4 regions of the Neorhizobium sp. LjRoot104 genome follow, and region 1 is predicted to be linked to each of the others. Evidence: predicted binding sites of a transcription regulator. Region 1 holds the regulator's gene; each other region holds the start of a gene.
What was found. Region 1 encodes PhoB, which activates phosphate uptake and scavenging genes when phosphate is short. Its sites were predicted from a motif close to TGTCATNNANCTGTCAT; they were not measured.

Region 1 (7,575 bases):
CTACAGTCGCTTCCGCCATGACTTCACTCCTTCGCGCCGACCCAAAAACCTTTACACAAGCGCCAGCCCGAGCGGAACCGCTGGCCGGAGGAAAAGACGTCGACGATGTGTGTTGAAACGCCAGTCCAGAAGACGGCGTATTGTTGAAAGCCGACAGATGGGGGATCGCGGGGCGGAAATCAAGGTTCGACTACTGCCGCCGGCTCTCCGCACCCGCGCGGGGAAGTTTGCGCTCAGACCGCGCCGAAGCACCAGGCGAGAATGGATTTCTGCGCGTGCAGGCGGTTTTCGGCCTCGTCGAAGACCACCGACTGCGGGCCGTCGATCACCTCGTCGGTGACCTCCTCGCCGCGATGGGCCGGCAGGCAGTGCATGAACAGTGCATCCTTGTCGGCCCGCTTCATCAGGTCGGCATTGACCTGGAACGGCTGGAAGACGTTGTGGCCGCGCGCCTTGTGCTCCTGGTTCATCGACACCCAGGTGTCGGTGACGATGCAATCGGCGCCGGCAACCGCCTTTTCGGCGTCGTGGCAAAGCATGATGTTGCCGCCGTTGTTGCGCGCCCAGTTCAGGAACTTGTCGGCGGGCTCCGAACCCATCGGCACCGCCATGTTCATGCGATAGCCGAAACGGGCGGCACCTTCCACGAAGGAATGCAGCACGTTGTTGCCGTCGCCGGTCCAGGCGATCGTCTTGCCGGCGATCGGCCCGCGATGTTCCTCGAATGTCATGATGTCGGCCATGATCTGGCAGGGATGCGTGTCGTCCGTCAGGGCGTTGATGACCGGCACGGTGGCGTGTTCGGCCAATTCCAGCATGCGGGCGTGATCCGTGGTACGGATCATGATGGCATCGACATACCGCGACAGAACCTTGGCGGTATCGCCGATCGTCTCGGCACGACCGAGCTGCATTTCGGTGCCTGACAGAAACAACGTTTCGCCGCCGAGTTGGCGCATGCCGACATCGAAGGATACGCGGGTGCGGGTGGAGGGCTTTTCGAAGATCATCGCCAGCATCTTGCCGGCGAGCGGCTTTTCCGCCGTGCCGGCCTTGGTCGCCTGCTTGCGGATCTTCGCGTCGTCGAGGATGACCCTGAGATCAGCCGCGGAAACAGCGGAAAGATCGAGAAAATGCTTGGGAGATGCCATGTGATGTTCCCTGTGAAGCGGGAAACCTGCAACGGCGTCCCGCTTTGCCCGCTCAGGCCGATTTCTTCATCTCGGAAGCGGAAAGCTTTTCCGCCGCCCTCTCGATGCGGGCAAGCCCTTCGCGGGCTTCCTCCGCCGTGACTGTGAGCGGTGGCAGGAGACGCACCACGTTGTCGCCGGCCGGAATGGCCAGCATGTGTTCGCCGCGTATGGCAGCAACCAAGTCGCCCGCGGGCACCTTCGCCTTCACGCCGAGCAGCAGGCCTTCGCCGCGAACGTCCTCGATGACATTGGGGAAGCGGTCCTTCAGGCTCGCGAGCCCCTGGCGCAAGACCAAGGCGACGTCACGGACGTTTTCCAGGAAGCCATCGCCCAGGATCACGTCGAGCACCGCATTGCCGGCCGCCGTGGCGAGCGGATTGCCTCCGTAGGTCGTGCCATGGGTGCCAGCGGTCATGCCGGACGCGGCGTCCGCCGTGGCAAGGCAGGCACCGAGCGGGAAACCGCCGCCGATGCCCTTGGCAAGCGCCATGATGTCGGGCGTCACGCCCGCCCATTCATAGGCAAACAGCCTGCCGGAACGGCCGACGCCGGTCTGGACTTCGTCGAAGACCAGCAGCAGGCCGTTGTCGTCGCAGATCTGGCGCAGCGCCTGGAGGAATTCCTTCGGAACCGGCCGCACGCCTCCCTCTCCCTGGATCGGCTCGATCAGTATGGCCGCGGTTGCATCGGTGATCGCAGCCTTCAGGGCATCGATATCGCCGAACGGCACCTGATCGAAGCCTTGGACCTTCGGGCCGAAGCCTTCGAGATATTTCGCCTGGCCGCCGGCAGCGATGGTCGCCAACGTACGGCCGTGGAAGGCGCCTTCGAAGGTAATGATGTGGAAGCGCTCCGGATGCCCCTTCACGAACTGATAGCGGCGCGCCGTCTTGATGGCGCATTCCAGGGCCTCGGCGCCGGAATTGGTGAAGAACACCTTGTCCGCGAAAGAATTGTCGGCGAGACGACGCGCCAGCTTCTCCTGGCCGGGCTGTTCGAAGAGGTTGGACGTATGCCACACCTTGTCGGCTTGCGCCTTCAGCGCACCAACGAGATGCGGATGGCCGTGACCGAGCGAATTGACCGCGACGCCGGAACCAAAATCGAGATATCGCTCCCCACTTTCCGTCACAAGCCATACGCCCTCGCCGCGCTCGAAACGCAGCGGAGTCCGGGCAAACGTGTCGAAAAGCGCGGCTTCAGCCATGGCGACATCACTCCTCTAGGCAGTCCAGAAAGGCCCATGGAACGGGCCGAAAAAATCAAAAATGCCGCCCACTGGGCGGCGGGGGCACTATCGGGGTTTAGGCCGTCAATGTCAACAAAGCTCGGCGTTTTGGGCAAGCCAAGGCGGGAAAGCGACAGGCGTCGGCCTATGTGACAAAAATGACTCTCCCGGACAGCAAGTTGGGGAAAACCACGAAATCGATTCCCGCAGATTCCCCCGACTCTTGCCACGGAGTCAGCCTCACACTAGGTTAAAGATCAATTACTAGACTGCATGCGGCGGAACTAGTCACCTCAAGCATAGATATAGTGGGTGCTGCGAAATGAATTTCGCAGCAAAGGTGGAAGGATTCTGCATGCCAGCAACGTTCAAAGGCGGAGAACGGGCATGAACTGGACAGACGAGCGTGTCGAGAAGCTCAAAAGATTATGGTCGGAGGGCCTCAGCGCCAGCCAGATCGCAGCGCAACTTGGAGGCGTGAGCCGAAATGCCGTGATCGGCAAGGTGCATCGTCTCAGCCTGCCGGGCCGGGCGAAAGCCGGCGGCACGGTTGCGACCAGCCGTTCATCGACGGCCAAGCGCACGACGTCGGCGCCGCGGGCTCCAAACTACGCATCGCGCGTCGCGACCCGGACCGTTACCCGCGCCGTCGGTGCGACGATGGTCAAGGAAGAGGTCGAAATCGAACCCTATCAGGAGATGGAGTATCGTCCCGCCTCCAACGTGGTGGTGCCGATTTCCCGTCGTCTCGCATTGACGGAACTGACCGAGCGCACCTGCAAGTGGCCGGTCGGCGATCCGCTCAAGGAAGACTTCCACTTCTGCGGCTGTGAATCCCCGGATGCGTCGCCTTATTGCGGCTATCACGCAAAACTCGCCTACCAGCCGGTCAACGAGCGCCGCAAGGTTGCCGCTCGGGTCTGAGCGGCGGCGCGACACGAGGACAAGATCGAAAGCGGGCGCGAGGCCCGCTTTTTTGTTGCGCATGGCAGACATGTCGGCCAGGCCTTGCTCCGGATCGGCATTGCGCCTATTTGACGGAGCAGCGAGGACGACCTCCCCCATTCGGGCAAAAACTCCGGGACGACCCGGAACGCACCCAGGAGGTCATCATGCGCTCGACACGCGACCGTATCCGCCATGCCATCAGCTTCGAACTGATCGGGCTCGCTCTCATCACGCCGCTCGGCGCTATCGCCTTCGGCATGCCGGCTGCCGACATCGGCGTGGTCGGCATCGGCAGCGCGACGATCGCCACCGGCTGGAACTATCTTTACAATCTCGGCTTCGACCATCTGATGCAGCGCTTCACCGGCACCACGCAGAAAAACACCGCGATACGCGTGGCGCATGCGGTGCTGTTCGAACTTGGTCTGCTGATCGCGCTTCTGCCGCTGATCGCCTGGTATCTCGGCGTCAGCATCCTCCATGCGCTGATGATGGATGTGTCTTTCGCGGTCTTCTACGTGGTCTACGCCTTCGTCTTCAACTGGGCCTATGACCGGATCTTTCCGCTGCCGGAATGGCAGCGGCAGACCCGGGCGGCCTGAAAGCCGCCTCTCAGGATTCCATCGAGTAACCCGCGCCGCGGACGGTGCGGATGACATCCTGCATGTTGGAGAAGTTGAGCGCCTTCCTGAGGCGCCCGACATGGACGTCGACGGTACGCTCGTCGACATAGATGTCATGCCCCCAGACGCCGTCCAGGAGCTGCGACCGTGAGAACACACGGCCGGGCGAGGCCATCAGGAATTCCAGAAGGCGGAATTCGGTCGGGCCGAGGCGCACTTCACGGCTCTTGCGGTGAACGCGATGGGTTTCCCGATCGAGTTCGATATCGCCGCAGCGGAGCACGCTGGAGAGCACTTCGGGACGGGCGCGGCGCAGCATCGCCTTGACGCGGGCCATCAGTTCCGGCGTCGAGAAAGGCTTCACCACATAGTCGTCGGCGCCGGTGGCGAGGCCGCGAACACGTTCGCTCTCCTCGCCGCGGGCCGTCAGCATGATGATCGGCAGGCGCTCCGTTTCCGAGCGCATGCGCAGCCGGCGGCAGAGTTCGATGCCGGAAACGCCGGGCAGCATCCAGTCGAGTATCAGAAGATCCGGCGTACGCTCCTGAAGCCGGATCTCGGCTTCATCCCCCCGCAGGATCGTCTCGACCTCATAACCTTCCGCTTCGAGATTGTAGCGAAGAAGCACGCTGAGTGCTTCTTCATCCTCCACCACAGCGATTTTAGGCAGCATTTCGGCTCTGCTCCGTCAGCATTCCATCATTTATTCGGTAATCGCGCCGAGCGTGTTCGACGAGTCGTCCTTCGGGCGATCGCCTTCCGGCTGGGCGCCGGTGGTCATGTAGTAGATGGTTTCGGCGATGTTGGTGGCGTGGTCGCCGATACGCTCGATGTTCTTGGCGCAGAACAGCAGGTGCGTGCAGGTGGTGATGTTGCGCGGATCCTCCATCATGTAGGTGAGGAGTTCGCGGAACAGCGACGTGTACATCGCGTCGATTTCCTCGTCGCGGATGCGGATCGCCTCGGCCTTTTCCGCCGAGCGCGTCGCGTAGACGTCGAGGACGTCCTTGAGCTGCACGAGGGCGAGATCGGAGAGATGTTCGAGGCCGCGGGCGAGCTTGCGCGGAACGCCGGTGCCCTGAACCGCGATGACGCGCTTGGCGGTGTTCTTGCCAAGGTCGCCGACGCGCTCCAGATCGGACGCGATGCGCAGCGAACCGACGATCTCGCGAAGGTCGGCTGCCACGGGCTGGCGGCGTGCGATCGTGACGATCGCCTTGTCGCCGATCTCGCGTTCGGCGTGATCGAGGATCACGTCGTCGGAGATGACCTTCTGGGCCAGGGCAGCGTCGGAATTGACCAGCGCGCGCACGGCGTCCGAGCACATCTGCTCGGCGAGGCCGCCCATTTCGGAGATGCGGCGGCTCAGGTATTTCAGTTCGTCGTCATAAGCCGACAGGATATGGGTCGATGCCATCTTCTCGTCCTCAAAATTGATTTTCAGGCGGCGCGGTCGGCTGGATCAGCCGAAACGGCCCATGATGTAATCCTGCGTGCGCTGGTCGTCGGGATTGGTGAACATCTTGTCGGTGTCGTTCTCCTCGACGAGCTGGCCGAGGTGGAACATGGCGGTGCGCTGCGAAACGCGGGCAGCCTGCTGCATCGAATGCGTCACGATGACGATCGTGTAGTTGGCGCGCAGTTCATGGATGAGTTCTTCAACCTTGGCGGTCGCGATCGGGTCGAGAGCCGAGCACGGTTCGTCCATGAGGATGACTTCCGGCGACACGGCGATCGCGCGGGCGATGCACAGACGTTGCTGCTGGCCGCCGGAAAGGCCGGTGCCGGATTCATGCAGTCGATCCTTGACTTCGCCCCAGAGGCCGGCGCGCTGCAGGCTCGCCTCGACGATCTGGTCCATGTCGGCCTTGTTCTTGGAAAGGCCGTGGATGCGCGGACCGTAGGAGATGTTCTCGTAGATGGTCTTCGGGAACGGGTTCGGTTTCTGGAAAACCATGCCGACGCGAGCGCGAAGTTCCACGACGTCGATGTTCTGGTCGTAGATATCGTCCGAGTCGAGGGTGATCTTGCCGGTAACGCGGCAATTCTCGATCGTGTCGTTCATCCGGTTGAGGCAGCGCAGGAAAGTGGACTTGCCGCAGCCGGAAGGGCCGATGAGAGCTGTCACCGTGTTTTCGCGAACGTTGAGGTTCACGTCGAAAAGCGCACGCTTTTCGCCGTAATAGACGGAAACGTCCTTGCCGATCATCTTGTGAGAAGCATCACTCATCTTTTGGTCCAGCGCCTTTTCAACTGCCGATTCTGACATCATGTTCATTGTCATACTCCTTCTACCAGCGCCGCTCGAAGCGACGCCGCAAGAGAATTGCGCCAACATTCATTAGGATGAGGAACAGGAGCAGGATGATGATTGCTCCCGAGGTGCGTTCGACGAACGCGCGTTCCGCTTCGTTCGCCCACATATAGATCTGTACCGGCAGCGCCGTCGAAGGATCGAGCGGCGTCGTCGGATAGTTGGCGACGAAGGCCACCATGCCGATCAGGAGCAGCGGTGCGGTTTCGCCGAGTGCGTGTGCGAGGCCGATGATCGTGCCGGTCAGGATGCCGGGCATCGCGAGCGGCAGGACATGGTGGAAGATCGTCTGCATCTTCGAAGCGCCGAGGCCGAGGGCGGCCGCACGGATCGACGGCGGCACGGCCTTCAGCGCCGCGCGGGTGGCGATGATGATCGTCGGCAGCGTCATGAGGGTAAGTACCAGGCCACCGACGAAGGAGGCCGAGCGCGGCAGGCCCACGAAGTTGACGAAGACCGCCAAGCCAAGCAGACCGTAAACGATCGAGGGAACGGCCGCGAGATTGTTGATGTTCACCTCGATCAGGTCGGTGAACTTGTTCTTCGGGGCGAATTCCTCAAGATAGATCGAGGCGGCGACGCCGATCGGCAGCGACAGGACGAGCACGATCAGCATCATGTAGAACGAGCCGATCAGCGCGACGCCGACGCCGGCCGCTTCCGGACGGCTCGATGCGCCGTTGACGAAAATGCCGCCGTTGAAGTGCTTGGCAAGCGCCCCGCTGTCGGAGAGCTGCTTCATCCAGCCGAGCTGCTGGTCGTTGACCTTGCGGTTCTCCTGGCCGACGTCGAGGTCGATCTGGCCCTTGTAGGCCGAGTCGATGTCGCCGGAGGCAAGCAGTGTCACCGTATGCGTCGTGCCGATGATCGCCGGATTGGCGACCACCAGGTCGCGCAGCTGGACGCGGACGCCGTCCGACAGCATCTGGCCGATGGCGCGGGCCGCGACACGGTCGTCGACGCTGACGTTGAGCAGCTTGGCGAGAGCGTTGCGGGCGACGATCGGATAGTTCGCCGTCATCAGCTTCTGTGGATTGGTGGCACGTTCGTTCTGCGGATCGATGATCTGCTGCGAGAACTCGACCGGCATGGTGATCATGGTCTGCTGGAAGGCGGTGTAACCCTTGGAGACAACCGACCACAGCAGAAGCATCAGGAAGATGATGCCGAAGGAAAGCGCGGCGATGCCGTAGGCACGGAAGCGGCGCTCGGCGGCGTAACGGCGCTTGATGCCGATATCGCGACGGACGGACTTGGCCTTGGGGATGC
Region 2 (7,575 bases), 4.2 Mb from region 1:
AGTCGGCGGCGCAGCCAGGCCGAGAACTGGTCGACGCAGATGACGGTGACCAGCAGAAGGATGATGATCGCATAGGTCTTGGCGGCATGGTCGCGGCCGATCGACAGGCTGAACACTTCCCCGATGCCGCCGCCGCCGACGGCGCCGATAATGGTCGAGGCGCGCACGTTGATCTCGGTGCGCAGCAGCGTGTAGGAAACGAAATTCGGCAGGACCTGCGGCAGGATCGCGAAGCGGACGCGCTCCAGCCAGCTGGCGCCTGCGGCCCGCAGGCCCTCGTCCGGCTTCATGTCGGCATTCTCGACCACTTCGAAGAACAGCTTTCCGAGCGCCCCGATGGTGTGGACCGACACGGCGATGATCGCGGCGATCGGACCGATCGACAGGATCGCGGCCAAAAGGCCTGCGACGACGATTTCCGGAAACGCGCGCAGGATTTCCATGATGCGCCGTACCACCCAGCGCGTGAGACCGGCGCCGACGAGATTGGTGGAGGCGAAGAAGCACAGAAGGAAGGCGCCCGTGGCGCCGAGGATGGTCGAAACGATGGCGATATTGATGGTGATCGCCAACTGGTAGAAGAAATTCGGAATGTAGAAGCTGTCGGTGATCCAGACGCGGTCGCTGGTGTAGTCGAACTTGATCGATCCGTCGGCATAGGGCGACGGCAGGTCGAACATCGCGCGAAAAATCTCCAGCGGGCTGTTCGGCACGAAGCTTTTCAGGAAGTCGAAAAAGTAGGGAAGGCGTTCGAAGAACTTGCCGGAATTGGCTTCGTTGGCGAAATCCAGCGACGCGCCGAGCACGATCAGGAAAACGACGATCGAGACGGCGGTATAGATCCGCCGCGTCCGCACCTGGCTCTGGTAATGGTCGAGGATGGTGCGGGAGCTTTCCTGCAGCCCGCTGAACCGGGCGGGTTCGGCCATATGCGCCATTCTGGGCATCCTTGTTGAACGAGCGGCGGCATCGTCATGATGCCGCCGCCGGATTGGTCAGAACGCTGGATCAGCCGCCGATGACAGCCTTACGCGCGTCGATGATGGTCTGGTAGAACTTCTGGTCGACCGGTGCCCAATCGACGTAACCGCCGCCCGTGAAGCTCTCGAAGCAGGCCTTGTCCTTCTTCGGCAGCTCGGCGAAGAAGGCGGTTACCTTCTTCTTCATGTCGTCGGAAAGCTTGTTGGAAACCATCAGCGGGCCGTTCGGGATGAGCGGCGACTTCCAGACCTGGACGATGTCGTCCATGTCGAGCAGGCCCTTGGAGACCATGATGTGCAGGTTGCCGGAGGAGTAGCCCTGTGCCCAGTCGCCGACGGCCGAGCCGAAGGTGGTGCCGACGTCGAACTTCTTGTCGAGAACGCCGAGAACGAGGTTCTCATGGCCGCCGCCGAAGCCGGTTTCGGAGAAATACTGCTTGACCGGCATGCCGACATCCTTCGGCAGGGCGACGTTCGGGACGAGGTAGCCCGAGGTCGAGTCCGGATCGGCGAAGCCGATCTTCTTGCCCTTGGCATCGGCGAGCGTCTTGATGCCCGAATCCTTGCGGGCAACCATGATCGAGTAGTAGCCGGTCGAACCGTCGGCCTGCTTGGTGGTCAGGACCGGGGTGACGGCATTCGGGTCCTTGATGTAGATCGCGGCGTAGGAAGCAGCGCCCATGACGGCGAGGTCGATCGTGCCGCCGAGCAGGCCCTGGATGACGCCGTTATAGTTCGGCGAGGGGAACAGCTTGACATCCGAAGCGCCGGTCGCGGCGATCAGGCCGGGCTTGACGCATTCGGTGCGGCGAACCTGGTCGGCTTCGTTTTCGCCGCCATCGAGGCCGATGCGCAGAACCGGTGCGCTCTGGGCGTGGGCCTGGCCGGCGACGGCAGCAATGGCGATCGTCGCCATCAGGATCTTGCGGAATGCAGACATGGAAGTCTCCTTTGGTGATGGGATGGTCAACCCCGGAAAGGGCGTCGGTCTTCCGGCCATCACATCGGCGGCCGGAAACGGGTCAGCGCATGGCGGCGGCTTCTGCCGTCATGCCGGATATGTCGATGGCGGCCGGAGCCTCGCCACGGCGGGTGGAGGCAAGGCTGGTCGATGTCATGGTTTCGTCGATCCCGGCGCCGTCCCTGTCGGAACCGTAGATTTCGCGGACCGCATTGGCATTGAGCTCCTGCGGCGGGCCGTCGAAGACGACGCGCCCGCTCGCCATGCCGATGATCCGCTCGCAATAGCTGCGGGCGGTATCGAGCGTGTGCAGGTTGGTGATCACCGTGATGCCTTCGCGCTCGTTGATGTCGCGCAGCGCATCCATGACGATCTTGGCGTTCAATGGATCGAGCGAGGCGATCGGCTCGTCGGCGAGCATCATCTTCGGCGCCTGCACCAGAGCGCGGGCGATCGCCACGCGCTGCTGCTGGCCGCCCGACAGGGTTCCGGCCGGCTGCAGCGCCGTCTGCTCGATGCCGAGCCGCTCAAGCGCCGCCATCGCCATGACGCGCTCGTCGCGGCTGAAGATCTTCAGGAGGCTCATCGTCGTCGAACGATGGTTGAGACGCCCGAGCAGCACATTGGTCATCACGTCGAGGCGCGGCACCAGGTTGAACTGCTGAAAGATCATCGCGCAGTCGCGCTGCCAGTTGCGCAGCGCCCGGCCCTTCAGGGAGGAGACTTCGGCGCCGTTGAAATGGATGGAGCCGGCGCTCGGCTCCTGCAGGCGGTTGATCATCCGCAGCAGGGTCGACTTGCCGGCGCCGGAGCGGCCGATGATGCCGACCATCTGGCCCTGGGGAATCTCGACGTTCACGGCGCTGACCGCGACACGATCGCCGAAACGGCGGGTGACGTCCCTCAATTCGAACTTCATGCTCTCTCGCCAGTTCAGCTTTTTCTGAGAGCTCGATAGCGATGGTTGATGAAGTCTGAATGTCGGTTTTATGTCGGTTTTGTTATATTCCGAAAGCGCCCGTCGCGCTTTGGTTACGTGGCATGACGCGACACGAATTCTTCAGCCGAAAGCGCCCGGAAATCGTCCAGAGCAGCCCTCAGTTTCAGGTGATCCCAGTCCCACCAGGCAAGCCGGTCCATCGCCTCGCCGACCGCTTTTGTGAAGCGCTCGCGGATGAGTTTTGCCGGCACGCCGCCGACGATCGTATAGGGCGCCACGTCCTTCGACACGACCGCCCCGGCGCCGATCACCGCGCCGTTGCCGACGGTGACGCCCGGCAGCACGGTGGCGCCATGGCCGATCCACACGTCATGGCCGATGGTGACGCGGTTGTCGCGCCGCCATTCGAAGAAGCTCTTCTCGTCCTCGGCATCGTCCCAATAGCTGGCGGCGCGATAAGTGAAGTGGTGCAGTGTCGCCCGCCAGGTCGGGTGGTTGGTGGCGTTGATGCGCACCGACGCTGCCATGTTGACGAACTTGCCGATCGTCGCGCACCAGATCGAGCCATCCTGCATGATGTAGGAATAGGCGCCGATCTCGGCCTCGCTGATGCGGCAGCGCTCGGAAACCTCCGTATACGGGCCGAGCGTCGAATTGCTGACATTTGCCGTTTCGTGGATTGCGGGCTCGAGCCCGACCTTGACGCTCATGCTGCGACCGCCTTTCGCGGGGAAAACTGGGCGACGTCGAGAATGCGGTCGGCCACCGCCTCGCGCACCTCCTCGTCGTGAAAAATGCCGAGAAGGGCGACGCCCTCCCGCTTCTTGTCCGCGATCATCTCCACGACGACCCGCCGGTTGACGGCGTCGAGCGAGGCGGTGGGCTCGTCGAGGAGCAGGACGCGGTGACTGGTGATGAAACCGCGGGCAATGTTGACGCGCTGCTGTTCGCCGCCCGAAAACGTGGCTGGCGGCAGGGTCCAGAGCTCCCGCGGGAGATTGAGCTTGGCCAGAAGCCCGGCCGCCTTGTCGCGCGCTTCGGGGGCTGCGATGCCGCGGGCGACGAGCGGTTCGGCGACCACGTCGAGCGCCGAGACACGCGGCACGGTGCGCAGGAACTGGCTGACATAACCGAGCGTATGGCGGCGCACGTCGAGCACGGTGCGAGGGTCGGCGCGGGCGATATCGACAATCCGGTCCTTGTGATCGACGAGGATCTGCCCGGCATCGACGGCGTAGTTGCCGTAGAGCATCTTGAGGATCGAGCTCTTGCCGATGCCCGACGGGCCGCCGAGCACGACGCATTCGCCGCTCGCGACGGAAAAGTTCACATCGTTGACGACCGGCAGCTTGATGCCGTCGCGCAGGTGCATGGTGAAGCTCTTGAAGACTTCGGAAACGACGAGAGGGGTAGCCATCGGTATTCTCCTCAGACCTGCAGGATCGATGAGACGAGCAACTGCGTATAGGGCTCGCGGGGGTCGTCGAGCACCCGATCGGTCAGCCCGTGCTCGATCACATGCCCGTCCTTCATCACCATCATCCGATGAGAGAGCAAACGCGCGACCGCGAGATCGTGGGTGACAACGATCGCCGACAGGCCGAGATCGTTGACGAGGCCACGCACCAGGTCGAGCAGGCGGGCCTGGACCGAGACGTCGAGGCCGCCGGTAGGCTCGTCCATGAAGACGAGGCGCGGGCCGGTGACGAGGTTGCGGGCGATCTGCAGGCGCTGGCGCATGCCGCCGGAAAAGGCGCGCGGCTGATCGTCGATGCGGTCGGTGCCGATCTCGACGCGGGTCAGCCAGTCGCTCGCCGTGTCGCGGATCTTGCCGTAATGCCGGTCGCCGACTGCCATCAGCCGTTCGCCGACATTGGCGCCGGCCGAGACCGTCATGCGCAGCCCGTCGGCCGGGTTCTGGTGCACGAAGCCCCAGTCGGTGCGCATCAGGAAACGCCGCTCGGCCTCGCTCATATGGTAGAGGTCGCGGAAATTGCCGTCGCGCATGCGGTATTCGACGCTGCCGGTCGTCGGCATCAGCCGGGTCGACAGGCAGTTGAGCAACGTCGTCTTGCCGGAACCGGATTCGCCGACGATGGCGAGCACTTCGCCCGGCCAGAGCTCGAAGGAGACGTCCTTGCAACCGATCCGGCTGCCGTAGAATTTCGAGACGCCGCTGACTTTGAGAAGAGGGGTATCGGTCATGGCGTAATGTCCTTGGATATCAGTGCGTGTGGTTTATTCCCCTCTGTCCTGCCGGACACCACTGCCTTCGCCGTCATCCTCGGGCTTGACCCGAGGATCCGGACCGTCGCGCTCCTTGCGTTGAAATTTGGAGAGCCGCCGAGGCAAAAGAGTGTGGATCCCCGGGTCAAGCCCGGGGATGACGGAAGATGAGGAGGGGGAGATGTCCGGCAGGACAGAGGGGAGTATGCGACCTCTCCGTTCATTCCGCAGCTTCCTTGGCCGGCGCCAGCATCGCACCCGCATGGCCGTGTTCGCGGCGGTCCTCGCAATTGTCGGTGTCGGAGCACACGAACATGCGGCCGCCCTTGTCGTCGAGCACCACCTCGTCGAGATAGACGTTCTCGGCGCCGCAGAGCGCGCAGGGCTTGTCGAAGGTCTGGATCTCGAACGGGTAATCCTCGAAATCGAGGCTGACGACGTCGGTATGGGGCGGCACGGCGTAGATGCGTTTCTCGCGGCCGGCGCCGAACAGCTGCAGCGCTTCCGAGCGGTGCATTTTCGGATTGTCGAATTTCGGCGTCGGCGACGGGTCCATCACGTAGCGGCCCGCGACCTTGACCGGATAGGCATAGGTCTTCGAGATGCGGCCGTTATGGGCGATGTCCTCGTAGAGCTTCACATGCATGAGGCCGTATTCCTCCAGCGCATGCATCTTGCGGGTCTCGGTCTCGCGCGGCTCGAGGAAGCGCAGTGGTTCCGGGATCGGCACCTGGTAGACGAGGATCTGGCCCTCGGCGAGCTTGTGCTCGGGAATGCGGTGGCGGGTCTGGATGATCGTTGCATCCTGGGTGTGGGTGGTGACGGCGACATTGGCGACCTTCTGGAAGAAGGCACGGATCGATACCGCATTGGTCGTGTCGTCGGCGCCCTGGTCGATCACCTTCAGCACGTCTTCAGGGCCGATGATCGCGGCCGTCACCTGTACGCCGCCGGTACCCCAGCCGTAGGGCATCGGCATCTCGCGGGAGGCGAAGGGCACCTGGTAACCGGGGATGGCGATTGCTTTCAGGATCGCGCGGCGGATCATCCGCTTCGTCTGCTCGTCGAGATAGGCGAAGTTGTAGGTGGCGAGGTCCGTCATTTACGGCTACCTTTGAGCGATTGGGAGGGCATTTCATGGAATTCAGTGCCGAGACGGTTTCGACTATCGTGCTCTTCGGCCTTATCGCGCTCGCGCTGCTCTATCGCGGCATCTTCGGCCCGGGAAAGGGCAGCAGCAGTCTTGATGCGGATGGCGGCGATGGAGGAGACGGCGGCGACTGAATCCTGTGCGGCGATTTCGGTCATTCCGCCGCCTCCCGCATGTCTTTTCCGCCATTCCGGATGGCTTCGACATCGGCGCGCATCTTGCGCACCAACGCAAGCTCGGCCTGGAAATCGACATAGTGCGGCAGCTTCAGATGCTCGACGAAACCGGTCGCCTGCACGTTGTCCGAATGCGAGATCACGAATTCCTCGTCCTGCGCCGGCGCGGTAATGTCCTCGCCGAGTTCCTCGGCCCGAAGCGCGCGATCCACCAGCGACATCGACATCGCCTTGCGTTCGCTCTGGCCGAAGACCAGGCCGTAACCGCGGGTGAACTGGGGCGGCGCCTTGGATGAGCCCTTGAACTGGTTGACCATCTGGCATTCGGTGACCCTGATGCGGCCGAGCGAGACGGCAAAACCCAGCTCGGCGACTTCGATCTCGACGTCCACTTCGCCGATGCGGACTTCGCCGACGAACGGATGGTTGCGTCCGTAGCCGCGCTGGGTGGAGTACCCGAGCGCCAGGAGGAAACCTTCGTCGCCGCGGGCGAGCGCCTGCAGGCGCAGATCGCGGGTCATCGGGAATTCCATCGGCTCGCGGGTGAGGTCGCCGGCCCGGTGGTCCTCGGGGAACTCTCCGTCCGGTTCGATCAGGCCTTCATGGGCGAGAATGTCGGAGACCCGCATGATGTGCTCTTCCGGCGTGTCGCGGCGCTCCGGCTCGTCGACCGGTTCGTCGGAGAGCAGCGAAGGATCGAGCAGGCGGTGGGTGTAGTCGAAAGTCGGCCCGAGAAGCTGGCCGCCCGGCAGGTCCTTGTAGGTCGCCGAAACGCGCCGCTCGACCTTCATCGCCGCCGTATCGACCGGGACGGAAGAGCCGAAGCGCGGTAGCGTGGTGCGATAGGCGCGCAGCAGGAAGATTGCCTCGATCATGTCGCCGCGCGCCTGCCGGACGGCCAGCGCCGCAAGCGCCCGGTCATAGAGCGAGGCCTCGGCCATAACGCGATCGACGGCGAGGCCCAGTTGTTCGACGATCTGCTCGATAGTGACGGAAGGAAGCGAGCGATCACCCCTGCGCCGGTCGGCCAGCAGCCTGTGGGCGTTGTTGATGGCGGCCTCGCCACCCTTGACGGCAACATACATGGTTCATTCTCCTGGCCATTACCGGCATCCCATCAAAGATGCGGGAAGGTTTGGTCG
Region 3 (7,575 bases), 3.5 Mb from region 1:
GGCCGAGGGCGTTCCGCTCGTGATCTTCGCCGGCGTCGAATACGGCAACGGTTCGTCGCGCGACTGGGCCGCGAAGGGCACCAACCTGCTCGGCGTCAAGGCGGTCATCGCCCAGTCCTTCGAGCGTATCCACCGCTCGAACCTGGTCGGCATGGGTGTCGTTCCCTTCGTCTTCGAAGAAGGCACGACCTGGGCCAGCCTCGACCTCAAGGGCGACGAGACCGTCACCATCGAGGGCCTGGAAGGCGACATCAAGCCGCGCGAATGGAAGACCGCCAAGATCACCTACGGCGACGGCACGGTGAAGGAAATCAACATCCTCTGCCGCATCGATACGCTCGACGAGGTCATCTACATGAACAATGGCGGCATCCTGCAGACGGTTCTGCGCGACCTCGCCGCTTAAGTGACATGGCCACCCGCCGGCTCGGCCGGCGGGTCACCAATTTTCCACGTGAGTTAAGCTGCCCCTCACCCTAGCCCTCTCCCCGCACGCGGGGAGAGGGGACTTGAGAGTTTGCGGCTCGTGTCCTTCTCCCCATCTCAATGGGGAGAAGGTGCCGGCAGGCGGATGAGGGGCAGTTCCAACACCTAAGGTCCCATGCCCTTGACCGTCGTCCTCCTCACCGGAATGGCCGTCACCGTTTTCCTGACATCGCTGCTTTCGGGAATTTTCGGCATGGCGGGCGGGTTGATCCTGCTGTGGGTGCTGCTTTTCCTCTTTCCCGTCGGCACCGCAATCGCCATCCACGGCGTCATCCAGATGGTGTCCAACGGGTCGCGCGCCTGGTTTTCCCGCGCCTATATCGACTACCGCATTCTCGGCATCCTCGGCCTGGGCCTGGTCATTTCGAGCATCATCCTGCTGATCGTCGATTACCAGCCGGACCTGATCGTCGTGTCGATCGCCATCGGGCTGATGCCGATCCTGGTCTGGATGCCGGTATCGAAGCTGCGGCTCGATGCCTCGAAGCCGCTGCATGCGCTGGTCTGCGGGCTGATCGCCGGCGCGCTGACGGTCGGCGTCGGCGTATCGGGGCCGACGATCGACATCTTCTTCATCCGCACGACGATGGACCGGCGCAAGGTGATCGCCACCAAGGCGGCGGTGCAGGTCGCCTCGCATGCGACGAAGGTGGTGTTCTACTGGAACGCGGCCTCGCAACTGCCGACCACGGAGTGGATCGCGGTGCTGGTGGCAGCGCCTATCGCCATTCTCGGCGCGCGGGCCGGCAACGACATTCTGCAGAAGATGACCGACCAGAATTTCCGCGCGTGGACGCGCTGGATCGTCACCGGCGTGGGTGCCGTTTATTTTACCCAAGGCCTGCTCAAACTGATTTGACCCCGGCGCATTTTTCGCGAAGTTTGATGTCCGACCAAACGCATTCGGAAACCGATCAATTATCCGGTCTTCACCCCTTCGTGACTTTCTCTTGAAGGTTCCCGGTGGTTACTTTCCGCCATCCAGTGCGTTAGGCCCCTTGATCGCCGCGAGCAATCGTGGATAACAGTTGCCCTGATAAAAAGGTCTGCCACCCATGCCCCTTCGTTTTCGCTCCGTACTCCTTGTGGCGGGCCTGTTTTATGCGGGCGCTGCATTCGCGGGAGAGGTCAGGGCGCCGAAGGGCGTGATCGAACTTTTTACCTCTCAGGGCTGCTCCTCCTGCCCGCCCGCCGATGCCGCTCTGGGCGAGCTGGTGGCGCAGGGAGACATGGTCGTGCTTTCCTACCACGTCGATTATTGGAACTATCTCGGCTGGACCGATACGCTGAGCTCCAAGGAAAATACCGAGCGGCAATATGGTTATGCCAAGACGCTCGGGCGTAGCGGTGTCTATACTCCGCAGGCCCTCATCAACGGTCGAGACCACGTCAAGGGCACCGACCTCACGGTGATCAACGACAAGGTGAAGGCACTCGGCCAGAGCGGCAAGGGGCTCGACGTCCCGGTCACCGCGGCGATGCGCGGCGACGAGATCGAGATCGAGATCGGAGACGGCAAGGGGCAGGCCGACGTCGTCGTCGCCTATTTCACTAAGCGCCAGATGGTGGATGTCACCAAGGGTGAAAACAGCGGCAAGACGATGGAATATTGGCACGCCGTTTATGACGTGCAGTCGGTCGGCACCTGGAACGGCCAGAGCATGAAGCTGACCCTGCCCGGCAAGCTGATGGGCAAGTCTAAGAAGGATGGCTGCGCGATCCTGCTGCAGACATCCGGCCCGGGCGGCGAGCCCGCGGCAATTCTCGGCGCGACCGTGCTGATGGCGGGCCGCAAAAAATACTGACCGCGGGCGCGGTTCCTGTCCTGCCGATTATGCGTGAGTTCTTGTTGGCGGCCCGATCCAATAACATTGGGGGGCTGGGGGTAAGGGTCAATGCACCAGACCGGGCCATATGGCGCTGAAAAACGGCGCCAACCAACGCTGCCAATCTCGCTTCGAAATCGGGCACTCTTTTGTTCGAAATGGGGCAAGAATAAAATCGCGGCGGTTGGTTGCGGGCGAGATTGCCGGGGTTGATTTTTACGGCCTCTCGGGCACACTGTCATATCTCTGACATTTGACGATTTGGGAGTCTTGATGACAGATCAGCCGGATTTGCCGGGGGGACAGAGACCCCAGGACACAGCCGTTGTCGTCGATCTCAGTGATTATCGGCAGAACCGCGATCCCGCACCGGTCACCTTCCACCGGCGGGAACTCGATGCGATCTTGAGGATTTACGGTCGGATGGTCGGCGAAGGGGAGTGGAAGGACTACGCGATCGACCACCTCAAGGATCGGGCCGTGTTCTCAATCTTCAAACGCTCCGGTGAAACTCCGCTCTTCCGAATAGAGAAGAATCCGAAGCTCGCGGCCAAGCAGGGCGCCTTTTCAGTGATGAACACCCATGGCCTGATCATGAAGCGCGGACATGAGCTGCCGCAAGTGCTCAAGGTCTTCGACAAGGTGCTGAAACTGATCGATTAAGGCGGCGCCCTATTCGGCAAACAGCGAACCCGGATAGACGCCGGGATTTGGATCGGTTTCATTGCCTTCGCCGAGCGAAACCTGCATCAGCACCGTGTCCTGCCATTTTCCGTGTTTGAAGCCGGTGCCCTTGAGCGTGCCGGTCAGCTCGAAGCCGAGACCGCGATGGAGCGCCACGGAGGCAGGGCTGGCGCCGCCGATGACGGCGACCATCTGGCGGAAACCCAGCGCCTCGCAGCGCACCAGCAGTTCTTTCAGCAGCGCCTTTCCGACGCCCTTGCCGCGCGCTTCCGGTGCCAGATAGATCGAATCCTCGACCAGCCAGCGATAGGCCGGGCGGGTCCGGAAGGCCGATGCGTAGGCGTAGCCGAGGAGGGTGCCGTCTTCCTGTTCCGCCGCGATATAAGGATAACCCTTGGCCCGGATTGCCTCGAAGCGGGCGGTCATCTCGGCCTCGCCCGGCGGCGTCAGTTCATAGCTTGCGGTGCCGTTCAGCACGCTGTCGCGATAGATTTCGGTAATCGTGGGAAGATCGGCGGGGGAGGCGTCGCGGAGATGGAATGTCATTGAGTTTCAGGCCGTTGAAAGGAATGGCCGAGCCTATGCCGTGACGCGAAGCCGGGCAATAAAAAAGGCGACCCGGAGGCCGCCTTTTCCTGTTCGAATTCCTCGAGATCAGTTGTTCCGGTTGCCCAGGAACTGGAGGAGGAACGTGAAGAGGTTGATGAAGTCGAGGTAGAGGGTCAGAGCGCCCATGATGGCCTTGCGGCCAGCAACCGCGACGTCGTCGCCGTCAAAGTACATTTCCTTGATCTTCTGCGTGTCGTAGGCGGTGAGGCCTGCGAAGATCAGCACGCCGATCGCGGAGATCGCGAAGCCGAGGGCCGAAGACGCCAGGAAGATGTTGACGATCGAGGCGATGATCAGGCCGAACAGACCCATGATCAGGAACGAACCCATGCCCGACAGGCTTCTCTTCGTCGTGTAGCCGTAAAGCGACAGGGCGCCGAAGGAGGCCGCCGTGATGAAGAACGTCTGCACGATGCTCTGCGCCGTGTAGACCAGGAAGATCGACGACAGGGAGAGACCCATCAGCGCCGCATAGCCCCAGAAGGTGGCCTGTGCCGAGCTGACGCTCATCTTATGAACGCGGAAGCTCAGGAAGAACACCACTGCGAGCGGCGCGAGCATGATGACCCAGCGAAGCGGCGAACCGTAGATCGCAGCGCCAAGGCTGGTCAGCAGGATGCCGTTCGGAAGCCGGGCGACAGCTGCGGCTGCATCCGTCGTCGTTGCGAGGGCCGAGATACCATAGGCGGCGATACCGGTGATAGCCAAGCCGACAGCCATCAGGTTGTAGACCTTGAGCATGTAGGCGCGCAGGCCTTCATCGATCATCGCGCCGGACTGGGCGCGACCCTGCGCCGCCCGGGTCTGGTAGTTGTTGAAATCAGCCATTGTTTCCTCTTTAAGCTCCGGAATTATTCACGGTGTCGGGCCCCCTTTTTACGGACCCAGGCGCCGCTGCGGAGCTCCAGCAAGCCTGCGCATAAATATGATGCGAGATCGCTTCACATACAAGAGGTGCGACAAGCGAAAAACGCAAGCCATGGGAGCTATTTAGCAACCTATGGGAGGCGCTGACGGTAATTTGATCCGAGAGTTAACAAGAAATGCTACCTCTGGAAGAATTAGAGCTCGCGCAGCACCGGTGCGGCCTTCTGCCCTAATATGCGCCATGTGCCGGCAAGGCCTATTCCGACGGTCAGAACCAGCGAAACGGCGAGCGTCAGCACCGCGACATCGGGCAGGAAGACCGATTGCAGCCGCATGATCCGGCTGACGATGAACCAGGCGGAAAGGCCGCCGGCGACGAGCGCAAAGAGGGCCGTTGCCGCGCCGAGGATCATGTATTCGTAGCTGAAGGCGCGCATCAGCATGCTGCGCGTGCCGCCGAGCGTCTTCAGGATCACCGCGTCGTGGGTGCGTGCCCGATTGCCGGCCGCAAGCGCGCCGGCCAGTACCAGCACCGACGAGATCAGGGCAACGGCGGCCGCGGCCCGGATCGCCGTCGCGAGCTGGCCGACGAGCTGATCGACGATGTCGATCGCATCCTTGACCCTGACGCTGGTGATAGTCGGATAGGCGTTGGTGACGGCGCGCAGGATCGTGGCTTCCTGCTGGGCGGTGGCCTTGGGGTCGCTCAGGGTCGCCAGCCAGGCATGCGGCGCGCCGCGGAAGGTATTGGGCGAAAAGATCATCACGAAATTGATCGACAGCGATTCCCACTGAACCTTGCGAAAATTGGCGATGCGGGCGGTGATGTTGCGGCCGAGCACGTTGACGGTGACGGTGTCGCCGATCTTCAGGCCGAGTTCGCCAGCCTCCTCCGCCGAGAAGGACACGAGCGGTTCGCCGGTATAATCCGCATTCCACCACTCACCCGCGGTCAGCGCCGAATTGGACGGCAGTTTGTCCTCGTAGGTAATGCCGCGGTCGCCGCGCAGCACCCAGCGGCCGGCCGGCGGCACGTTCATCTGGGTCACGTCCTTACCGTTGAAGGCAAGTATCCGGCCGCGCAGCATCGGAACCTGGGTGATCACACCCTCCGGCGCCTGCTGTTTCAGGATGTTGACGAAGCCCTCGCGCTCGGATCCCTGGATATCGACGAAGAAGAAGTTCGGAGCCTGCTGGGCGATGCTGCCGGTCAGCTGGCGGCGCATGTTGCCGTCGATCAGGGCGAGCGTCACGAGGAGGGCAAGGCCGAGGCCGAGCGACAGCACGACCGATGGCGTCAGTGCGCCGGGCCGGTGGATATTGCCGATCGCCAGCCTGAGCGCCGGCGAATTGACCCGCGGGCTTCTCCTCGCAAGTGCTGCGATAAGCGCAGCCACGAGGCGCAAAAGCACGAAGGCGCCGGCGACGGCGGCGAGGAAGACGGAGGCTATGAAGCGCTCTTCCGCCGAGACGATCGCCAGCGCCGCGAGGGCGGCGAGCGCCACGCCTGCGGCCAGAAGATATGGCCAGGAGGGAAGGCGGGTATTGTCGAAGCTCTGTTCGCGGAAGAGGGCGGTCGCCGGAACTTCGCGGGCATGGCCGAGCGGCAGGACCGCGAAGGCGAAAGTGATCAGGATGCCGAACAGCGCGGCGAGCGCCAGCGCCGACGGATAGAAGGTCACTTCCTTCGGAACCGGCAGCACGCCTTCGAGGAATTGCAGAGCGACGAAGGGCGATATGGCGCCGATGACGAGGCCGATCAGGATGCCGACCACCGCCAGCAGCATGATCTGGATGAGATAGATCATCGTCACCACCGAGGCAGGCGCGCCGAGGCACTTGAAGGTGGCGATGGTGGTGCGCTTGGCATCGAGGAAGGCGCGCACGGCATTGGCGACGCCGACGCCGCCGACGATCAGCGCCGTCAGTCCGACCAGCGTCAGGAATTGCGAGAAGCGGTCGACGTTTTCGGTCAGCGAAGGGGCGGCCCGATCGCTGGTGCGGACCGACCAGCCGGCGCTGGGAAACTCGCGGTTGGCGCGGGCGGCGAGCGTCGAGCGGATCGCCGGATCGTCGAGCCGGATCTTGTAGGCATGCTCGACGAGGCTGCCGGTGGTGATCAGGCCGGAGGCGGCGAGCGCTTCGCGGCTGACGATCAGGCGCGGGGCGAAGCCGAAACCTTCCGAAAGCGCATCGGGCTCGGCGGCGATCGTGCCGCGCAATGTCAGCCTGACATTGCCGAGCAGAAGCTGATCCCCGTCCTTGAGGCCGAGGCGCTCCAGCAGCAGTGGCGCCGCGAGCACGCCGAAAGTGTCTCCCTGCCTGGCAAGCAGATCGGGCAACGGCGCGGAAGGTTCGGCGCCGAAACTGCCGTAGAGCGGATAGGCGTCGTCCACCGCCTTCACCTCGACCAGCGCCTGTTCGGAACCGTCGGGCTTGCGGGCCATGGAGCGCAGGCCGGTGGAGACGGAGACCTTGCCGAGGCTCGTCAGGAATGCCCGTTCCTGGTCGGTCGCCTCGCGATTGTTCAGTTCGAAGCGAATGTCGCCGGCAAGAATTTCCTGGCCTTGCGAGGCGATGGCGCCGGTGATGGCGCGCGATACGGAATTGACCGCCGCGATCGCACCGGTGCCGAGCGCGATACAGGCGAGGAAGATGTAGAAGCCGGCCAAGCCGCCGCGCATCTCGCGCAGCGCCAGGCGGAAGGAAATCGAGAGGCGCGGAAAGGCCCGCCTCATGCGGAGACCGCCTGAACGGGATGATGGGCGGTGGCGCTGTCGCCGACGATCTCGCCGGAGCGGACGCGGATCTGGCGCGAGCAGCGGGCGGCGAGCGCGTTGTCATGGGTGACGAGCAGCATGGTCATGCCGCGCTCGGCCTGTTTCGAGAACAGGAGGTCGGCGATCTGGCGGCCGGTCTCGGTGTCGAGATTGCCGGTCGGTTCGTCGGCGATCAGCACCGAGGGCGAGGGGGCCAGCGCCCGGGCGATCGCCACGCGCTGCTGCTCGCCGCCGGAAAGCTGGCCGGGATAGTGGCTGAGCCGCTCGCCGAGGCCGACGGCGGTGAGCTCGCGTTTTGCGATCTCGAAGGCGTCTTTCACATT
Region 4 (7,575 bases), 2.6 Mb from region 1:
CCCTGAACCCCTTCATCCGCGCCGGCCTGGTGAACAGCGTCACCCAGACGATCATCAAGCTGACGGCGCCGGGTGTCCCCGATATCTACCAGGGAAGTGAAGGCCTCGACCTTAGCCTCGTGGACCCGGACAACCGTCGCGAGCCGGATTTCGGCGTGCTGCAGCAACGGCTGATGGAGAAGGAAAAACTCGCCTCCAGCGCCGAGGAGGAATGGCAGAGCGGCCGGCTGAAACAGCATGTCATCGCCACCCTGCTGCGCGTTCGCCAGGAGGCGCCCACGCTGTTTCGGCGGGGAGAATATCAGCCCCTCAGGGCCTCGGGCAAGCGCGCCGACAACGTCATCGCCTTCGCCCGCGCCGACATGGACGACGCCTTCATCGTCGTTGCCCCGCGTCTTGTGTTCAGCGCGCTCCATGCGGGCCTTGCGCCGTCCCGGTCCGAGCGCTGGGCGGAAACGGAGATAGCTCTGCCCGAACGGCTGGGACACCGCCGCTATCGCGATGTCTGCACCGGCAAGGCCATCGACCCCAAGGATCGCATCGCCGTCAACTCGGTGTTCGTCGATCACCCCTTCGCGCTGCTGCTTGCCGAATAAGCAGCCGCCACGCCGAAATGACCACGCAAAGACAAGGCGCCGACCCTTGCGGGACGGCGCCTTGTCGATATCCTCCAGCTTTTCGTCTCACCGATCAGCCTATGCCGATGAAGGACAGAACGGCGAGAACGATGACGACGGCTCCAACGAGCCATACGATGCTGTTCATGACTGTCTCCTTTCAGTTCGATGCAGATGAAAGCCAGGCTTCCGATTGGATTCATTCAATAAATTAAGCAAATCCGACGAGATTCAGAACGGCGATGACGATGACGACCGCGCCGACCAACCAAACGATGCTGTTCATGACGTTCTCCTATTGATGTCGTGAAATTGAACGGCGACAGGCGTAAAAGGTTCCGGTGAAACACGTTCGGAACAAAGGTGTCCGGCGTGTGTTGAACAGGCGTCAAGCGGAGCTTTGCTCCGTCAATCGGGTGGGGCGATATGACCGGCAAGACTTTCCAGAACGGCACGACGGGAGAAACCAAACTGCCGCGGGTCGTCATCGTCGGCGCCGGTTTTGGCGGGCTCGCGACGGCCGGCGCGCTCGGCAACAGCGCCATCGATGTGACCGTCATCGACCGGCGCAACCACAATCTTTTCCAGCCGCTCCTTTATCAGGTCGCGACCGCCGCACTGTCTCCCGCCGACATATCGGAACCGATCCGCCGGACGCTCGGACGCTTCAAGAACATCAATGTCATGCTGGCGGAGGTCACCGGCGTGGATGCGGCAGCAAGGACCGTCATCCTCGACAACGGCACGTCCGTCCCTTACGACCGCCTCGTCATCGCCACCGGGTCCGATTACAATTATTTCGGCCATGACGACTGGCGTGCCTGGGCGCCGGGCCTGAAGACCATCCACGAGGCGCGGCTGATCCGCCAGCGCCTGCTGCTGGCGTTCGAGAAGGCCGAGCTTTCCCATGATCCGGAAGAGAAGAAGGCCCTCCTCACCAGTATCATCATCGGCGGCGGCCCGACCGGTGTCGAAATGGCAGGCGCCATCGCGGAGCTCGGCCATTTCATGATCGCCCGCGACTTCCGCAAGCTGGAGCCGGATCACATGCGGGTCATCCTCATCGAGGCCGGCCCGAAAATCCTCGCCGCCTTCCCGGACAACCTCACCCAATACGCCATGAAGGCGCTGGAAAAAGCCGGCGTCGAGGTGATGACCGGTCTATCCGTCGAATCCGTCACCAAGGACGAGGTGATCGCCGGCTCGCAGCGTTTCCGCACCAGCTGCGTCATCTGGGGTGCAGGCGTCAAAGCGGCGCCCTCGGCCAGATGGCTGGGCATCGAAGGCAAGGCAGGCGGCCGCATTCCCGTCGAACCGGACCTCTCCATCACCGGCTTTCCCGATATTTTTGCGATCGGGGATACGGCACTGGGTCTCGCCGAAGACGGCAAGCCGCTGCCGGCCCTCGCCCAGGTCGCCAAGCAGCAGGGCCAATATCTCGGCAAGGCGCTGCGGGCGAACCTGCTCGACGGCAAGCCGGCCGAGCCGTTCCGCTTCCGGAACCGCGGCAATACGGCCGTCATCGGCCGCGATGCGGCGATCTTCGACTTCGGCAAGTGGACGCTGAAGGGCCGCCTCGCTTGGTTTCTCTGGGCGCTCGTCCATGTCTACCTGCTCGTCAATTTCGAAAAGCGCCTGCTCGTCAGCGTGCAATGGATCTGGCGTTACCTGACCCAGCAGCGCGGCGCCCGGCTGATCGACGAAAATGCCGCCACTTCCGTTCCGTCTTCCACGCAAAGGACCGAGACATGAACACTGCCAATCCCCAGCTCGAAGGCCTCTATCTCGCGGTCGCCGCGATCAACCGGCTCCTGGTCGAAAAAGGCGTCGTTTCCCACTCGGAAATCCAGGGCGCCCTGCAGGCGGCCGAACGCACCGTGCTTGCCGACGACAAGCCGCTTGCGGTCTCCACGTCCCATCAGAAGGCGATCGCCTTTCCGATCCGGCTCCTGCTTCTGGCAAACGAAGCCAGCGAACAAGGTACGAAATTCTGTTTCGAGGATCTGGCGCGCGAAGTCGGCCGCCGCACCTGAGACAAAGGCATCTCTCCCGACAGAGACGGCGGCGTGAGCCACGCCGCCGCCGTTTTCGTTGGGAGGGAGCGGAGCTACAGGATTGGCTTGCCGCCGGTGACGGCGATCGTCGCGCCGGAAACGTAGCTGGAGAGCGGATCGGCCAGCATCACATAGGCGGTCGCGAGCTCGACCGGCTGGCCCGGACGTTTCATGGGGACCTGCTTGCCGAAGTTCTTCACCCGGTCCTCCGGCATGGTGGAAGGGATGAGCGGCGTCCAGATCGGCCCCGGCGCAACCGTGTTCGCGCGTATACCTTTTTCGGCGAGAAGCTGCGCCAGCCCCGCCGTGAAATTCTGGATCGCGCCCTTGGTGGTCGCATAGGCGAGCAGCGTCGGGCTCGGACTGTCGGAATTGATCGAGGCGGTATTGATGATGGCGCTGCCCGGCTTCATGTGAGGAACCGCTGCCTTGGTGAGATAGAACATCGCATGGATATTGACCTGGAAGGTCAGTTCCCATTCCTCGTCGCTGATGTCTGCAATGTCGGAAAACGTGGCCTGATGGGCGGCGTTGTTGACGAGTATATCGATGCCGCCGTACTCCCGGACGGCCCGGTCGATGATCGCCCGGCAATGCGCCGCGGTCTTGATGTCGCCCGGCACCAGCACCGCCTTGCGCCCGGCCTCCTCGACGAGTCGCTTGGTATCCTCCGCATCTTCGTCTTCGTCCAGATAGGAGATCAACAGATCGGCGCCCTCGCGCGCATATGCGATCGCCACAGCCCGGCCGATGCCGCTGTCGCCGCCGGTGATCACCGCTTTCTTGCCGGCCAATCGACCGGAGCCGCGGTAGGAGAGCTCGCCGTGATCCGGCACCGGATCCATGCGTCCGGTAAAGCCCGGCATCGGCTGCTGCTGTTCGGGAAACGGCGGAGTGGGATACTGGGCCATGGGATATTCCTTGTTGTCGAACTGGTGAATGATCGCCCCCAACTGACCCCGACTGGGGATGTTCCCGATCAAAAAAGCGAAGGCGTCTCGCAACACGCCTCCCGCACCGTTGGCGGATTCTTCGCCGATTCACGCCCCGGGGGTAATTGCACCGTCGCCGCGCCGCAGGCGTTTCAGCTGGTTGACGATCCGGAGCGAGCTTGCGGCACGGGCCGCCGAGAAATCCGAGCTCTTCGACAGGATCCGCAACATATCCTCCGCCTCGTCTGCGGAAATCGTGCCCCGGGCGGTGAGGCCGTCGATCAGCATGAGCATCGCCCCTTCCACGGCGAGTGCCCTTCGGTGCGCTTCCATTTCAAATTCATCGGCATCGGACATTGCAGGCTCCTTGAATTGTCACCTGTCGAATGGTTTGCGGAGAAGATTGTTCCTCATCATCCGGGCCGGTTTTATCGCAAGTCTCGAAACCCTGCTGGCCGGTCAGCCTCCGTTCTGGCCGTCATCGGGCGATGATGCGCCCTTGTCGACCTTGCCAGGCCCGGCCTTGTAGAAATACTGGCTCGCCACCAGCCAGCCCTTCAGCGGCCGCATCGGCGCGAGACACGTCAGAAGCAGGAAAGGAAGCGAAATCAGCAGATGCACCCAGAATGGCGGCTGGAAACTGGTTTCGATCCACACGGCAAGCGCAATGCTCGGAATGCAGCCGAAACACATGACAAAGAACGCGGGCCCATCGCCCGGATCGGCGAAGGAATAATCGAGGCCGCAAACCTCGCAACTCGGCCGCATCGACAGGAAACCCTTGAACAGATGTCCCTGGCCGCAACGCGGGCAACGGCCGCGCAGGCCGGTACTGGTGGGAGGAAGAGGCGCCCAGTTTGCGTCATGGGACATGGAAATCTGCCTTTCGTGACAGGAGACAAAATTTGTTTTCGGATACTTGTCCGCAGACCTCTATAACAAGCGGTTCACTGACGGGCGGCAATTCGTTTTTGAAGCTCGGCACGAAACTTCTGTCATCGATCTATGGCAGGCAGCTCCGAAACAATAGTCTGTCGTCGATCGAATCGGCGCTTCACCTTAGACGGAATTTCATGAGCTCAGTATTTTCAGGCCTCGGCATCGCCCATCAGGGCCGTTTCACCCGGCTGAAGTGGCATCGCCTGCGCCGCAGCCTGAAGGATCCGCTGTTTTCCGCCGGCGTCATGATGGAGGGTTTTCGTCTTGGAGCATCGACCGAACTCGACCTGCGGGTTCGCGCCGACGGCGGCTTCGTCGTGCTGCACGACGAAGAACTCGAAGGCGAAACCACCGGCCACGGCCTCATCCGGGAAACTTTGCCGGAAGCCATCCGCGGGCTGACGGTTTTGCAGGGCGGCCATCCGCCGATCCTCAGCGAAGATCTCGCGACAATGCTTCGAACAGCTCACCCGGACGCCCTGCTGCAATTCGACGTGAAGGACAACCTCAAGGCGATCGGCGCACGCGGGGTGGATCATCTCGCCGACTATTTCGGCAGTGCCGGCTCCTCGATCATCGTCAGCGCCGCCGATCTCGATCTTGTCGTCGCCATCAAGCAGAGGCTGCCGGGCCTCAAGCGCGGCATCGACCCGACCGGCAAGCTCGTGGAGATCTATCGCGGTCAGGGCCTCAAGGCCGTCGAAGCGGAACTGCGCGACGATATTGCCGGCCCGACCGAGCCGGACACCATCTATCTTGCCTGGCAGCTGGTGCTGCAGGCCGCAAGAGACGGACTCGACCTGATCGGCCTCTGCCACGATGCCGGCAGGCTCGTCGATGCCTGGACCTTCAACCTCAAGAACCCGGACGCCGGTTTCGATGAGGCCGAAGCCCACAGCTTTTCGGCCCTGATGGCGCTGAAGCCGGATCAGATCACCACCGACGAACCGGTCGCCACCGAGCGTGCGTGGGCGGCCGTCGCGGATTGAAGTCCATCAATCGTCGAACCCGAACGGATCGCGATAGACCCGCCGGCTGACCAGCTTGAGGCTGCGGTCCGGCTGGATGATGTAGTTTTCCTCGACCCGCTGGCCGAGTTCGTTGCGGAACTCGTGCGGAACGACGCTGCCGATCGGCGACTTGGTGAGCTTGGTACGCGGCTGGCCTCGATAGGTTATGCTGCCGGGGATCGGCCGGATGCCCGGCCCGATATCGATGGCTCCGGTCGTCCCGCCGCCGTCCGTGCTGCAGCCGGCAAGCGCGATCACGAGACCGGCGATTGCGATGATGTTTCTCATGGGCTGATCCTTCCCGATGTCCCGCTGACGCGGTGGACTCACTGAACTTCGCGGATATGCGGGAAGTTCCATGCCACAAGCCGAGCCGATAAATCCTCTACCCATCGCCAAAATATCCGATACATCTGTCGCCCGCCAGTAACGGAACGAGGAGAATGATTGCCGTGACGAAATCCTTTGGAGCGATGTCGATCGCCGAGCTTTCCGCGCTCATCCAGATCGGCAAGGCCGATCCCGTCGAAGTTACTGAATCGGTGCTGTCGGGCATCAGGGCCTATCCGGACAAGGCCGTGTTCGTCTCGCTTCTTGAGGATCGCGCCCTGGCGGAAGCCCAGGCATCCTCGAAGCGCTTGAAGGAAGGCCGCTCGCTCGGCCTGCTCGATGGCATTCCGATTGCCTGGAAGGACCTCTTCGACATCGAGGGGCTGCCGACCACCGCCGGCTCGAAGGTACTGAAGAAGGCAGCCCCCGCTGCGAAGGACGCAGCGATCGTCGACCTGCTGAAACAGGCCGGCATGGTGGCGGTCGGCCGCACCAACATGAGCGAATTCGCCTTTTCCGGCATCGGCATCAACCCGCATTACGGCACGCCGCACAATCCGCATGGCAAGGATGCGCCGCGCATTCCCGGCGGCTCCTCTTCCGGTTCCGGCGTCGCGGTGGCGGCCGGCCTCGTGCCGGTCGCGATGGGCACCGATACGGGCGGCTCGATCCGCATCCCGGCCGGTTTCAACGGCATCGTCGGTTACAAGGCGACCCGCGGCCGCTACGCGATGAACGGCGTCTATCCGCTGGCGACGAGCCTCGACTCGCTCGGACCGCTCTGCCGCACGGTGCAGGACGCGGTCTGGGTGGACGCCGCGATGCGCGGGCTTGCAGCCCCCCGGACGGCACGCCAACCGACACAACCGCTCGATATCGTCATCCCGACCAACATCGTCCTCGACGGCGCCGAGCCGGGGGTGGTGGCCGCCTTCGAAGCGGCGATCGAGCGGCTTGCAAAGGCCGGAGCCAAGATCACCCGCCTCGCCTTCCCGACCTTCGACGAACTTCCGAAACTGATGGTCAAATACGGTCCGATGGTGACCGCCGAAGCCTTCGCCCTGCATCGGGAGAAACTGGCGGGACCGGATGCCGCGGAAATGGACCACCGGGTAGTGGCACGCACGCGCCTCGGCGAAAAGACCAGCCTGTCCGACTATATCGCCATCGTCGAGGACCGCGCCCGGATGATCGCCGCAACAGAGGCGCTGATCGGCGACCGTTTCGTCGCCATGCCATCGGTCGCCCATGTGGCGCCGCCCATCGCGCCGCTCGAAAAGGACGACGAGCTGTTTTTTGCCACCAACGGCAAGACGTTGCGCAATACCGGCTTCGGTAACTTCCTCGACTGGTGCGGCGTCTCCATTCCCTGCGGCACCGGCGACGCCGACATGCCGGTCGGCTTCCTCCTGTCGGCCAATGCCAATTGCGACGAAACACTGCTGCAGGCCGCGATGGCGTATGAGGAGATCATCCGAGGGTAGCAATGGCGCAGCCGGATCGTCTCCATCGGACATCCGCGTGTCGGCAAGGCCGGCAAACGGCGCGCGGCCCCGCCGCATGCAAGAGTTGCCCCCCTGGGCAGCCAACGAAGGAAGCGTTTCCCCGTAACCGGGATCGCGGCAGTTGCCTTTTGCTCGTTGCAATATCCTCGAGAGCCTAGCCTTTCCGCGGATGCAGCCGGCGGGCGCCA

Region 2: a site for PhoB is predicted at 2,920-2,936, ahead of phnC (phosphonate ABC transporter ATP-binding protein). Genes of this name have one in related genera too.
Region 3: a site for PhoB is predicted at 2,549-2,565, ahead of ACSQ8R_RS18000 (DUF2794 domain-containing protein). Genes of this name have one in related genera too.
Region 4: a site for PhoB is predicted at 4,597-4,613, ahead of ACSQ8R_RS13675 (glycerophosphodiester phosphodiesterase). Genes of this name have one in related genera too.

Annotation. Positions count from the first base shown of each region.
Region 1 covers NZ_CAXURS020000001.1:110,381-117,955, forward strand. Annotated here, with positions in the region: gene ACSQ8R_RS00570 (Hsp33 family molecular chaperone) at 1-19, opposite strand, end outside; gene argF (ornithine carbamoyltransferase) at 234-1,151, opposite strand; gene ACSQ8R_RS00580 (aspartate aminotransferase family protein) at 1,204-2,400, opposite strand; gene ACSQ8R_RS00585 (GcrA family cell cycle regulator) at 2,809-3,345, shown strand; gene ACSQ8R_RS00590 (PACE efflux transporter) at 3,534-3,971, shown strand; gene phoB (phosphate regulon transcriptional regulator PhoB) at 3,982-4,665, opposite strand; gene phoU (phosphate signaling complex protein PhoU) at 4,696-5,409, opposite strand; gene pstB (phosphate ABC transporter ATP-binding protein PstB) at 5,455-6,270, opposite strand; gene pstA (phosphate ABC transporter permease PstA) at 6,284-7,575, opposite strand, start outside.
Region 2 covers NZ_CAXURS020000001.1:4,321,453-4,329,027, forward strand. Annotated here, with positions in the region: gene phnE (phosphonate ABC transporter, permease protein PhnE) at 1-929, opposite strand, end outside; gene phnD (phosphonate ABC transporter substrate-binding protein) at 1,009-1,920, opposite strand; gene phnC (phosphonate ABC transporter ATP-binding protein) at 2,003-2,860, opposite strand; gene ACSQ8R_RS21110 (DapH/DapD/GlmU-related protein) at 2,974-3,591, opposite strand; gene phnL (phosphonate C-P lyase system protein PhnL) at 3,588-4,298, opposite strand; gene phnK (phosphonate C-P lyase system protein PhnK) at 4,310-5,086, opposite strand; gene ACSQ8R_RS21125 (alpha-D-ribose 1-methylphosphonate 5-phosphate C-P-lyase PhnJ) at 5,328-6,209, opposite strand; gene ACSQ8R_RS21130 (hypothetical protein) at 6,206-6,415, opposite strand; gene ACSQ8R_RS21135 (carbon-phosphorus lyase complex subunit PhnI) at 6,412-7,518, opposite strand.
Region 3 covers NZ_CAXURS020000001.1:3,632,612-3,640,186, reverse strand. Annotated here, with positions in the region: gene acnA (aconitate hydratase AcnA) at 1-406, shown strand, start outside; gene ACSQ8R_RS18010 (TSUP family transporter) at 608-1,345, shown strand; gene ACSQ8R_RS18005 (DUF1223 domain-containing protein) at 1,542-2,291, shown strand; gene ACSQ8R_RS18000 (DUF2794 domain-containing protein) at 2,586-2,975, shown strand; gene ACSQ8R_RS17995 (N-acetyltransferase family protein) at 2,985-3,542, opposite strand; gene ACSQ8R_RS17990 (Bax inhibitor-1/YccA family protein) at 3,651-4,433, opposite strand; gene ACSQ8R_RS17985 (ABC transporter permease) at 4,667-7,210, opposite strand; gene ACSQ8R_RS17980 (ABC transporter ATP-binding protein) at 7,207-7,575, opposite strand, start outside.
Region 4 covers NZ_CAXURS020000001.1:2,681,366-2,688,940, forward strand. Annotated here, with positions in the region: gene treY (malto-oligosyltrehalose synthase) at 1-596, shown strand, start outside; gene ACSQ8R_RS13650 (NAD(P)/FAD-dependent oxidoreductase) at 1,044-2,369, shown strand; gene ACSQ8R_RS13655 (hypothetical protein) at 2,366-2,650, shown strand; gene ACSQ8R_RS13660 (SDR family oxidoreductase) at 2,725-3,582, opposite strand; gene ACSQ8R_RS13665 (hypothetical protein) at 3,712-3,960, opposite strand; gene ACSQ8R_RS13670 (DUF983 domain-containing protein) at 4,063-4,476, opposite strand; gene ACSQ8R_RS13675 (glycerophosphodiester phosphodiesterase) at 4,677-5,531, shown strand; gene ACSQ8R_RS13680 (hypothetical protein) at 5,538-5,840, opposite strand; gene ACSQ8R_RS13685 (amidase) at 6,005-7,366, shown strand.